2 linked regions of the Saccharicrinis fermentans DSM 9555 = JCM 21142 genome follow. The protein of the gene in region 1 interacts with the protein of each later gene in a pairwise test. Links are inferred from orthologs where the notes say so. Each region holds a gene or a part of one and is shown on either strand. Other genes may lie near its edges. The genes, in order: ung and ndk.

Region 1 (6,581 bases):
AAATAGACCTCTATTTTTTAGATCCATTTCGTATCAGTTTGTATTTTCTCAGAACCATACCCCTTATTTTTTATACTATTATTTGCATAATAAATACCAAACAAAATCATTACATATTTTAACACAAATCACACCACAGCTACATTCCTGACACTTGTCATATATAGTCTTTGCAAGAAAACTCCAAATACTGCGTTATTCTCATTTTTGAAACAGTCATTTACAATCAGTAAACTCCTTGGTTTCAAAAATATCGAAAGCCTTGTCTTTGAAGCTTTCTTATCAAAGACAGAAAAAACAGTAGTTTTCTTGCAGCCACTATATAACAAGTGTCAGGAATGTACAACAAAACATATTACAATAATTCTAGTATGTCATCCTAGCAAAAACACGGATTGAGATGTTGAAATTGACAAACAGGAATAATCCCAAGGAGGTATTAGCGATCAGATTTGATAGCCTTAAGTCTTTCGAAAAACAATTCAGCAGAGAGGGCAGACTTATTTCTCGCTTTGGTTTTATAAGTATAGATGGTATTGATGGATACACCAAGTACTTGCGACATGGTTTCATTGTCCTCGACCCCAAGCCGGATCAAAGCCAAAATTCTTAATTCAGTATTTAGGAGCTGGCCGGATCGTAAAACATAGTTATTTTTGGCTTCTACCAATTCATTCACCTCCTGAATAAAAGAGGGAAAGAGTTTTAAAAAGACCTCATCAAAGTTATGAAACAGTTCATCTCGCTCTTTTTTGGGGTTAATTGTTTTTAGTATGGCTTTAAGTTTATGGGGATCATTTGAAACCAGTAAGGTATTTAAGGACTTGGAAACATCTTCCAACTTACCAACAAACAGCGATCCCATATTAAAAAAGTGACCAATATACCGCTCCTTTATTTTATTGGCCTCCTTAAGTCGAACATTCAAAACCTTTAGCTCCTTATTATTTTGTTGGATCACCATCCATATTTTTCGGAGATTAAACAATTGACGATAGACAAACAATAAAAAAATCAACACAACAATAACCAAGGCGGAAACAATCCAAATGTACCTGACCGCCTTTTGTCGTTTTTTTTCCTCCTGTAACAACCTAGCCACTTCAATGACCGGAAATATTTCAGCAACCTGTAACATTCTTTGCTTAGACCCAAAGAATGCAGCATCCTCCTTTGCCTTTTGAATGTATTCATAAGCACGTTCTATTTCGCCATGCTCCATTAGAAAATCGGCCAACACCATTAATGATATGGCTTCTTTGGTGGCCGTTTTAATATCAGCCATGGTCGACTTTATTAGATGCTCTTTTCCCAAAGCATCTTTTCCTTGCCTTATACAAATATATCCCAGACAGGAATGAACTACAGCCTGCTCGTGCATGCTTAGCGGCATTCTCCCGGCCATGGTATAATAGTAGGCTGCAGAATCGGGCTGCCACTTAGCTAAAAACCTCAAAGCTTTGGTTATCAAAGGCTGAACAGAGTTTGGCATCCGATATTCTAAAACCGAATCCACATAACCCTCTGCTATTTCCCTATAAACAGGGGAATAAAAATCATCATTGATATAATCCGCCAAATCATAATAAGCTCTCACTTTATAACTAAAATAATCCTGACGCTCTCCCTCTGGTAACTGATCAACACTGACCTTATTTAAGGTATCAATGGCCTCCTTATAGTATCCTACCGAAACCAACAAGTGACCAAAGCTCGACTGACACTGGGCAATAGCCTTTTGATGATTCATGCGATAAGCTAAATCGATGGCACCTCGAAAATAAAACATGGCCGAATCAAAAACATAAGTAGCATATTCATCCGCCACCTTTTTATAAAGTTGGTAGCATTCCCATTCCTTTCCCTTGACCTGTCTCTCCAAAATTTCTGACTTAAGCGAATCTAACCTTCGTTCCTTCTTGCCATTAAAGAAATTTTCATTTTCTATCAGCCTATCCAGTTCAGCATACCTGTCCATTGCATTAATAGTAGATACAGTGGAGAAAAACAATAAAAATAGAAAACAAAAATACTTTATCATGAACACACCCTATAATACATCTGGTAAAATGACTTAAACTTCGTTTAACATGTAAAGTAATTAAATACTAATGGCATTTCTCATCATTTTTTATTTTTTTTGTAAAAAAACGAGTCCCATGGAAGTAAAAATAGAAGCAGGTTGGAAAAATCTGTTAAAAGAAGAATTTAACAAAGCCTATTTTATCAATCTCAGTAAATTTGTCAGAGAAGAATATGACAAACAAACTATCTTCCCACCTGCAACTAAAATATTCAATGCTTTTAACTTATGCCCACTCAACAAGACCAGAGTGGTCATATTAGGCCAGGATCCTTACCATGGTGAAAATCAGGCACACGGCCTCTGCTTTTCAGTTAACGAGGGCGTTAAAACACCTCCATCATTGGTAAACATATTTAAAGAAATAAAAAACGACTACGGCACCCCTCCTCCTTCCAGTGGAAATTTGGAACGATGGGCCAAACAAGGCGTATTACTTCTAAATGCCACATTAACAGTCAGAGCCCACCAAGCCGGATCGCACCAAAAACAAGGCTGGGAAAAATTTACCGATAGCGTCATAAAATTATTGGCCCAAGAAAAAGAAAACCTAGTTTTTATTCTATGGGGTGCCTATGCCGGCAAGAAATCGGCCTACATTAACCCTACAAAACATTACATTTTAACATCCGCACATCCTTCTCCCTTGTCTGCCCACCGTGGCTTTATAGGCAACAAGCATTTTAGTAAAACAAATGCCTACTTAAGGAGCAAAGGCTTACAAGAAATTATCTGGTAAAAAAATAATGCTTCACAAATGTGGGTGATTCTTCCCCATTCACATTATAAAAACCTTCCAGATAATCATTAAATATTTTCCGGTCTGTACCCACTGCCCTCTGTCTACATTCTGAAGTAATATCCTCAAACACCATGGAAACATGCCGTTTAGGACAAAAAAACAATAAGTTAGCCAGTGCATACCCGATGCCTTTCCCTATGGAAGAAACAAAATCAGGCGATTTACCTGTCCATGCCTTAGACCACATACTTCCCCACAGGCCATTAATCCTAACCCCCACAATTTGAACATCCTCAGGCAAGTCTTTAACAATTTCATAGGCCGCCTTTTTATTAAGAATTCTCTCAAATCCCTGAGAAGCAATCTGTCCTGAAGGATAAATCACCAGACTGCGTTTAGAGTCAAAGGCAAGCATTGCCGATTGGGTTATATCATTTAAAACATGAAGATTCCTGCTTCCTGCCCCAAGATCGCTTACTCGAACGGCGCCCCATTTTTTAAAGAACTTATTAATAATAGGCAAATCATAATAAGTTGCCGTCACCACAGGCACAATATTTTTATGCGGATACACAAAACTGACCAACAGCATAGGATCAACCACCGCCTGATGATTAGGTAAAAACAACACAGGCTTGTCTTTATCTACCATATCCATATTCAACAACCTCACCCTGTATCGTAACGACAACATAAGTCGTCCCAACCAAAAAATAAATTGAGCCATTGCCTTGACTATCGGATGTTTTTCTTTCATAAGTATATTCGTTGCTTACATAATTCAAAAAACAAAAATAACACCGTACACTACCATTTTGACAATTGTAAATAACACTCAGGCGCGCATACCTGCTCCTGGTATTTTTAAAAATGCAATAATGGTAGTTAAAATTGTTATAAACAAAATAGCCACAAAAACCATGGCTGCATCAAATTGTCCTTCAATCACAGAAAAAATACCAGCTGAAAACAAAATAGCAACAAATACCATTTGATTATTATAAGCCAGCACAGGTCCAAGTTCCCTTCCTTTAACCCTATCTTGCATAAAAGCATTTAGAGGTATTTTAAACAATCCGGCAAAAAATGCAAAAACAACAATCAGAATAGTAAAAACAGTAACATCCGGTTTCATTACAAAAATCCCCAACATAGCAATGGTCATACCCACTCCCCCGATGGTCACCAGTTTTGTTTTCACTTGATGGTTCGATATAACTCCGGCAACATAGCACCCCACACCAATACCGACAGCCACCAAAGCCATGATAAATCCCGTAGCAGTATTAGACAAATTTAGAAAATCTTCACAATAAATATAAAGATTCATCTGCACCATAGAACCTATCAACCAAAACATAGACAAGCCCAAAACAGTATAATTTAATCCTGAAATTTGCTTACTCCACCGATACCATTTCACCGGAAACAAAAAGGGATTTAAGGTATCATCAGAGTCATCTTCCGGAGCTGTTTCTTGCGGATGAATGCCTAAACTAGCGAACCATCCTACCACTGCCAACAATATAAGCACAGCACACAACACCAAAAGGACATATATGGGTTTAGAAAAATAACGATCTAAATCAGAAATAAAACCTCCCAAGAAAGTCCCTAACAAAACCGCCACAAAAGTAATCATTTCCATAGCTCCCGTACCAAAGGAAATACCACCTCTACCCCCAATATCACGAATAATACCGTACTTACTAGGTGAATAAAGGCAACTCTGCAAGCCCATTAAAAACATACTGATCATCACCACATAAATGTTACTCAGCATAAAGCCTAATGCTGCAATCACCATAATGGGAATCTCTGACAACTTTGCCCACTGAATAATTTTAGCTTTGGGATATTCTTTGGCGAGCTTTCCTGCCCATGGTGATAAAAAAATATAGGGTAGCACCAACAAAGCAGCAGCAACAGAAACCAAGGTCGCCTTGCTGTCTGGACTGAGCCATGACACACATACAAAACCAATAAGTGTTTTCAATAAATTATCATTTAATACACCCATAAAATTGGTACTAAACAATGGAAACCATTTTAATCTTTTATTCATTACTTTCAATTTAACACCTAAAAAGACTTTCAAACGCCACATTCTCACACTTAAAAAACCATCTAATGACATTCATTCATTGCCAATAATCTATATTAAACAAAAGCTCTAACATACAATTTTATTTCTATCTATGTTGAATTACACATGTTAAGTTTGATTTTCTAGCGTAGGAATTATAGATTTGTCCTGCAAAAAAGTTAAAGGCAGAAATAAAATATAAACAATGGGACGCGCATTTGAATACAGAAAAGCCACCAAAATGAAGCGGTGGGCTGGCATGGCTAAAACATTTACCAAGCTAGGACGACAAATAACAATGGCAGCAAAGGATAGCGGGCCTGATCCGGAATCTAACCCACGCCTGAGAATGCTTATACAAAATGCCAAGGCTGCTAATATGCCCAAGGACAATGTAGAAAGAGCCATTAAAAAAGCCACTGAAAAAAATACAGACGACTGGAAAGAAATTGTTTATGAAGGATATGGACCCTTTGGCATCGCCGTTTTAGTTGAAACGACTACCAACAACAATACCCGAACAGTGGGTGCTGTACGCAGTTATTTCAGTAAGGCAGGTGGTTCTTTAGGAACTACAGGAAGTGTAGAGTATATGTTTGAACGCAAATGTCACTTCAAGGTTGAATCAAAAGAAGGGCTCGATCTAGAAGAATTAGAACTGGAAATGATTGATGCCGGTGCCAATGAAATATTTGAAGAGGACGGTAAAATAATTATTTATGGCGAATTTGAGAGCTATGGATCCATCCAAAGTTTCTTAGAAGAAAATGACTTCGAAATTATAAGCTCTGAATTCGAACGCTTCCCTACTACAACAAAAAAGCTAAGCGAAGAAGAGGTGGCTGTGTTTGAAAAAATGTTGGGTAAATTTGATGAAGACGATGATGTAACCAACGTATATCATACAGCTGAAGGACTGTAATAAAAATATCCCTTACATAAAAGCCATACCTAAAAAAGGTATGGCTTTTTTTTGCCCCTCCCCATCCTACACAAACTGAAATTTTAGTTTAAAAAATTGTAGAACTAAAATATTAGTTGTAAGTTTGAACTAATATTTTAGTTTTATAGAAAAATGAAAGAACTCACAAAAGCGGAAGAACAAGTAATGCAGCAACTTTGGGAACTAAAAGAAACCAATGTTAAAGGCATTATAGAAAAACTACCAGAACCTAAACCAGCATACAATACCATATCAACTATTGTTAGAATTTTAGAGAACAAAGGCTTTGTTGATCACCAGAAGGCTGGCAAGGGGTACATATATTTTCCGTTGGTATCCAAAGAACAGTACAAAAAGAAATTTATGAAACGGCTCATATCTAACTACTTCCAAGGTTCATTCAAAGAGATGGTATCCTTTTTCGCCAAAGAAGGTAAGATGGACATTTCAGAATTTGAAGAATTAATGAATGATGTGAAAGAAGAACTAGATCAAAACACAGAGAAACCATCATAGCCGTTACTAAGATCCCAATGATCAAAACTAAATGAATCAAATTTAATCAATGGAAAATTTCATCAGTTACCTAATAGAGGCCTCGATAATATTGGGAATATTAACCCTATTTTATCGCTTTGTACTACACTACGAACCTCTTTTTAAATTCAATAGATTTTTCTTATTATTCTCATTACTATTGGCATCTACCATTCCCTTAGTTCATATC
Region 2 (6,473 bases), 4.2 Mb from region 1 along the record:
ATGAAACAGCGAAAGCTGCACAAAAAGCAACAAGACCTGCGAAATCGATTACTGTTCCGATGCCTGGTAAAGTTCTACAATATCTTGTAAAACAAGGTGACAAAATCGAGAAAGATCAGCCTGTTGCCATATTGGAAGCTATGAAGATGGAAAACAGCATCACCTCAAACTATGCTGGATATGTAAACTCTCTAATAGTAGAAGAAGGCGAGACCGTTGCTGCTGACACTGCCATTATGAATGTTGTGGATCAGCCTGTGTCCCCTGCTACCAGTACAGAAAAAGCGGCCCCTAAAGCAGCTCCTAAAGCTACAGGTCCAACAAAAGCGGTTACAGTGCCAATGCCAGGCAAAATCCTTGATATACAAGTAAAACCAGGCGATCAGGTAAACAAAGGTCAAGTTGTTGTTATTCTTGAGGCCATGAAAATGGAAAACAGTATTTCATCTGACTTTGCCGGTACGGTTAACGAAATATTTGTTGAAGTGGGTGATACTGTTGCTGCAGACACCAAAGTACTTGACTTAGTTCAGGGTTAATATACGAATTAATTTATAAGGTAAAGCCACTGCCCATTTGTTTGGTCAGTGGCTTTTTTATGATAACTCGCATTCATATACAGTACAGGATAAGAACTTGAAGTTAAGGATGTTGATGTTAAATTTTGAAGACAAATACAAGTAAAACATAGAAGTTCCCAACAATAAAAATCCATATTCAAGATCTCTCACCTAAAGGATATTTTCCATTTTAAGCGATCTACTTAGCATTTTTGCAAGATAAAAGTTACGAATGCCTTTTTATATGATTATATTTTTCTTTCAATGGTCATACGAAACTCGCCATAATTAATCATCCCCCCGTGTGTGAATCCATTCCCATGGCTCGTTTCAGATCGACCAACTCAACTTTATATAAAAGAGTAGATCTTCCTGGCACTTTATCATCATCGCCCACTAAACCATGTGCCCTATGTGGAGGCATAATAAAAGTTGCCTTAGCTCCCTTACGCAGCAATAAGATCCCTTCCTCTAAACCAGACTCAACACCTCCTTGACCAACCTTAAAAGATTTATAACCCAATGAATCTGACGAATAACAATGCGTTCCATCCAATAGGGAAACATCATAGGCAATTTTAACCACGTCCCCTTTCTGTACCAACTCACCTTCCCCCATCTCTTCAATTTGATACCAAAGGCCAGTCTGAGTTTCCAACATATGATAATCGTTTCTTTCCACGTATTCTTTAATGGCCGAAGCGTCCTGTTCCACCATATATCTATTCACCGAGATAAGCTCCTCAGCAGTTACTTTACGTTTTAATGGTTTATCACTACTTTGCAACTTACATCCACCCATAATAAGTAACGACAGAGCAACAATACTTACGCTTTTATAATTCATTTTTTTTAAATTTCTCATAAAACACAGGTAGTTCAGTTTTAAACTTATCAACAGTTAACTCCAAAGATAATACAGACTCTCCTCCTGCTGCATTACGGTGACCACCTCCAGAGAAATGAGACTCAGAAAACAGATTCACAGGAAAATCGCCTCTTGAACGGAAGGAACATTTTACCTTCCCTTCTTTTTCCATAAAAAAAGCAGAGACATTGATTCCTGCAATACCCAAGGGGTAATTTACAAAACCTTCGGTGTCCCCCGGCTGAAAATCATAGGCTTCCAGTTCTTTACTACTCAAACACATATAAGCTGCTTCTTGTTCAGGCATCAAAACCAATTTACTACCTAAAACATGCCCCAATAATTTCATCCTTGAAAAAGAATTACTATGAAAAACCAACTGATGAATTTTATCTTTGTCAATATTCTTTTCCAACAAACCAGCAACCATTCGATAGGTCTCTGGATTAGATGAATTATAACTCAAAGACCCGGTATCTGTCATAATACCTGTATAAAAACATTCTGCTGCACAACTGTCTACAAAATCATTCCACCCCAAGCTACTAAGTGTTTGGTAGGCTAATTCGCAGGTAGATGATGACGAAGGAACCGAGATCATGACTTCCGCGATTGGGTCAGGGTATGGATGATGATCAATCATAATTTTGGACACATCCAGTTTTCTTATTTCCTCTTCCAGCTTCCCCGTGCGTTTCAAGCAATTAAAATCAACAAACACAAGCAGATCTGCATCATGCAATATTTCTATTGCCTCTTGTGGCTTTTCTTCGAAATTAACAGCCTCATCCGCACCCTTCATCCAGGACAAAAATTTAGGATAGGCGGACGGTGAAACCACATGCACCTTTTTGCCTATATTTTTCAATACATGGAAAATACCCAAAGAGGACCCCATGGCATCACCATCCGGATTCAAATGTGGTATAATAACAATATGCGCAGCATTTTGAATGGTCGTCTTTAAAGAAGACGTATCTATAGTATCTATCATATTCATATTTTCTAGCTTCAAAGATAAATAATACTATCTGATAACAATATAAAGTCCGCGGTATTCTATCAAACCACCCGCTATGATTTTTTAACCAATACATCCTAACGTACAAATTAGATCAAAAATAAGCTCCATCGAATTTTGTCTAACTACAAATTATTACTAATATTAAATGCCAATAGGTGGTTAATGAACTTCTATTAGTCAAATGGGCGTAACCATCAAGCATATACCTTAACAACTTTTTATATCAATCATTAAAAAAGAAGCTATGGCAGGAAATAAAACACTTACAATCATCAAACCCTACGCAGTAAAAAACGGAAATCTAGGAGCTATCTTGCACAAAATTGAAGAATCAGGTTACCGATTTGCAGCCATAAAAACATTAAAGCTTGACAAACACGAAGCTGAAGCATTCTACCAAGAACATAAAGGCAAACCTTTTTTTGATGATTTAACTGATTTTATGTCGTCCGGACCTATTACCGCAGCTATTTTGGAGAAAGAAAATGCGGTTGCTGATTTTCGTTTTTTGATTGGAGCAACCGATCCCAATAACGCAAAAGAAGGTACCATACGTAAGATGTTTGCAACAAGCAAAACGCAAAATGCAATTCACGGTTCAGATAGTGACGAAAGTGCAGACCGAGAATGTGATTTTTTCTTTAGTAAACGCGAAAGATTATAGTAATACAAAAGCAATACAAGACAAAGGTAATGCTAAGGGAATATCAGACCATAGCATGCGCCTAATTAGTGGCTGCAAGAAAACGACCGTTTTTTCAGTCTTTGATAAGAAACGAACATGAATTTTAGCATTCTAAAATACACACAGAAGAATGATTAAAATTCATCGGGAGTTCCATATGACCATTGAAAGACAAATTATAATCATATGAAAGCTTCAAAGACAAGGCTTTCGATATTTTTGAAACCAAGGAGTTTACTGATTGTAAATGACTGTTTCAAAAATGAGAATAACGCAGTATTTGGAGTTTTCTTGCAAAGACTAATTACCTATACTTGTATGCATCCTTCCCGGCTATTTTATATATTAGATAAGGAACAGGCTCTTATGGAAATTTACATAAGAACCTGTTCAAAGATGCCTTCAGCTAAAAAATAAACCATATTATAAAAGATCAATCATTACAAACATATTTGCTTCAAACAAATACCCCTCTTTTATATTGCCCCCTATTCGTCCCCATCCACAATATACCCATACAAACCAACGTGCTTACACCCCACACGTTAAAATCTTATAATTTCACACGCCATACCCTCATTTTTTAATTTTATAAATTAAAATTATTACATTCACTGCTTTTAAAAACGCCCTTGCAATGTCAGATACAAATTCTAATCATGAATTACAACAGCTTGAATGTTTAAAAAAGCATCATTTATCTGTGTTTAACCATATGAAAACAGGTTACATGCAGGTGAAGATCATTAAGAATGTCAATGCAACCAATTTTTATTACATTTTTGAGCTCAATGAGTATATTTATTCCATTTTTGATTCTTCGTCGCAACTAAAAGGGAACATGCTAAATGAGGCGCTACCAAAACTAACCACTGAAATTGGCCCCTTAGTTGACCACGTGATTGAATCAAACACAGATGAAAGCATACAAATTCACCTACCGCATATCAATAAGTACGTGAACGTACAGCTACTCTCCTCTGGTGATAACTTTGTAACACTATTATTTCACGACATCACCCTACAACTGTTAGCTGAGCAAAAGATCAGGGAGCAAACAGAAGAAATACAAGCACAAAACGAAGAGATTCAGGCGCAAAACGAGGAACTCACTGCTACCAACGAGCAACTTTCGGAGAGTTTTGATTACATATATGAAACCAACCTAAAACTAATACAAAAAGAAAAAGAACTCAAAGAAAGTAATCAATTACTCCACATGGTACTTGATCATATACCAGCCCGTGTTTTCTGGAAGAATACCCAATCGAAATACATCGGCTGTAACATTAACTTTGCCAAAGATGCAGGAAGAAGTTCTTATAAGGAAGTAATAGGTAGATACGATCATGAGCTATTTAGAAAAGAGATAGGGAAAAAATATCAGAAAGATGATAAAGCAGTGATGGTTTCTGGCGAGGCTAAACTAAATTATGAAGAACCTCAGATACTAAATAATGGAACAACCAGATGGGTTAGAACCAACAAAATACCCCTTACCGAAGATTCGGGAAAGGTGATTGGGGTTTTGGGAACTTATGAAGATATTACTGAACTAAAGGAAGTCGAAAAAGAACTACTTATTGCCAAAGAAAAGGCCGAAGAATCAGACCGATTAAAAAGTGCTTTCCTGGCCAACATGAGCCACGAGATCAGAACTCCCATGAATGGTATAATTGGATTTAGCGAACTACTAAACAATCCGGACCTAAATGAAAAAGACAGAGCTCATTACACCCGTATTATAAATAATAGTGGCAAACAATTACTAGAAATTGTAAACGATATAATCGATATCTCTAAAATAGAAGCCGGTCAAATCGAACTAAGAAAAACGAATGTTTATATCTTGGAATTGATTCATAAAATTGTTGAATTATACGAAGGCGAAGCAAAAGAGAAACAGATTAACATTCTCATAAATCCCCAATTTGATTGCGAAAACTACGCTATCCATCAAGATTACACCAAATTATTTCAGATATTGGGCAACTTGGTTTCCAATGCCATTAAGTTTACAGAAAAAGGAAATATTACCATTAGCTGTCTATTAAAAAATAGAAAACTGATTGTGCGCGTTTCTGATACCGGCATTGGCATTCCTCAAAATATGCATCACACAATATTTGAGCGATTTAGCCAGGGAGACCAACAAATGAGTAACAAAACCAAGGGTACGGGATTGGGATTGGCTATTTGCAAAGGTTTATTAGAGATAATGGGTGGAGAGATATCTTTGGAATCAGCTATTCAGAAAGGCTCTACCTTTACCATTGAATTACCTCTCAATGAATAGCATTATTTATTTTAAGACTGACATAACATCGGAAGGCCAAAGATCTCATAAAGCGTTAAAAGCAAAAAAAACGCATTAGAAAGTATATTACCAAGCTTTAATACATTTTCCTGCTTTAAACAATAAACCTCCCGGCGAAAAGGACATGTAATTTTACAAAGCGGCTGCTTTTAGAATCCTTTTCGGAAACTTAGTAATAGGTCGAATGCAGATATCCTTTGCATAACACTCTGCGCCTTCAGATTGTATCTGAATTTGCCCAGCAACCAATTTATCTCCGTCCTTTGACGTGCCATCTGTCAAGGCTAAAACAACCACTCCATTGGTTACATGTATGGCCTTATCTCCTATTACATATAAATCAACACGTGTCCATTGTCCATGCGGACTCTCAGCATCAAAAGATCGTTTCCCATTTTTTTGAATACGATCAGAAGTAGGATCCCAACGTTTCTGCTCATTTACTCTAACTTTGGCCTTGGTTCCGGCCAATGTAAACAAATCACCAAAATCTCTTTCTTGAATTTGAAATTCCAGACAGGATTTCCAAACATTCCAAAAGGCTCCATGTTCTCCATGGCAGTGATACAACAAACCACAATCTCTTTGTTTATCAATACGAGGCTCATATTTATTTTCTCCCCACTTAAAAAGCATGGTAAGATGATAGTTGGAATATGATTTAAGAGAAGTAAGCCCGCCAAAAGTCTGTCCTGAGATATGCAAAACATGCTCTCCATTGTCATCTGTACGAACGGTAAATAAATTGAATGGATCACCTAAACCCACTGCTTGCTTATTTTCACCATTGGACTCTTGTTGATAACCTTCGGGCAGATTCTTGATTGATTTATGGGGAACACCCGTCCACACCTCCCAGCTTGTAAGGTCTTTATCCAATAGAACTTTCCAGTCTTTAGATTTAACTTTATTAGCCGGATATTTTACTTTAGGTGTTTTTTGAGCCCTTAAGTTACCTGCTGTAATTACGGCAAAAACCAACAGTAATATTTTTACTTTCATATGATTAAATTTATCTT

Evidence for each region.
Region 2: the proteins of ung (region 1) and ndk interact in binary tests that used the Escherichia coli proteins (3 or more experiments, as listed by UniProt). The link is inferred for Saccharicrinis fermentans DSM 9555 = JCM 21142 from one-to-one orthologs.

What each region holds. Positions count from the first base shown.
Region 1 is NZ_KI912107.1:4,983,206-4,989,786, reverse strand. Bases 1,117-3,990 are described here. They hold ung (uracil-DNA glycosylase), read left to right. Parts: upstream 1,117-2,159; coding sequence 2,160-2,822; downstream 2,823-3,990. Other genes in these bases: CYTFE_RS0120600 (MFS transporter), read right to left, coding at 3,661-3,990; CYTFE_RS0120605 (lysophospholipid acyltransferase family protein), read right to left, coding at 2,812-3,582; CYTFE_RS0120615 (DUF6377 domain-containing protein), read right to left, coding at 1,117-2,041. In the rest of the region: more of CYTFE_RS0120615, read right to left, coding at 440-1,116; more of CYTFE_RS0120600, read right to left, coding at 3,991-4,890; CYTFE_RS0120595 (YebC/PmpR family DNA-binding transcriptional regulator), read left to right, coding at 5,117-5,833; CYTFE_RS0120590 (BlaI/MecI/CopY family transcriptional regulator), read left to right, coding at 5,987-6,370; CYTFE_RS0120585 (M56 family metallopeptidase), read left to right, coding at 6,420-6,581. UniProt on the Escherichia coli protein: Excises uracil residues from the DNA which can arise as a result of misincorporation of dUMP residues by DNA polymerase or due to deamination of cytosine.
Region 2 is NZ_KI912107.1:765,737-772,209, reverse strand. Bases 1,641-4,406 are described here. They hold ndk (nucleoside-diphosphate kinase), read left to right. Parts: upstream 1,641-2,696; coding sequence 2,697-3,116; downstream 3,117-4,406. Other genes in these bases: CYTFE_RS28305 (ATP-binding protein), read left to right, coding at 3,775-4,406; CYTFE_RS0103340 (DHH family phosphoesterase), read right to left, coding at 1,641-2,422. Outside these bases: CYTFE_RS24790 (biotin/lipoyl-containing protein), read left to right, coding at 1-539; CYTFE_RS24785 (FKBP-type peptidyl-prolyl cis-trans isomerase), read right to left, coding at 853-1,407; more of CYTFE_RS0103340, read right to left, coding at 1,397-1,640; more of CYTFE_RS28305, read left to right, coding at 4,407-5,433; CYTFE_RS24775 (3-keto-disaccharide hydrolase), read right to left, coding at 5,587-6,456. UniProt on the Escherichia coli protein: Major role in the synthesis of nucleoside triphosphates other than ATP. The ATP gamma phosphate is transferred to the NDP beta phosphate via a ping-pong mechanism, using a phosphorylated active-site intermediate.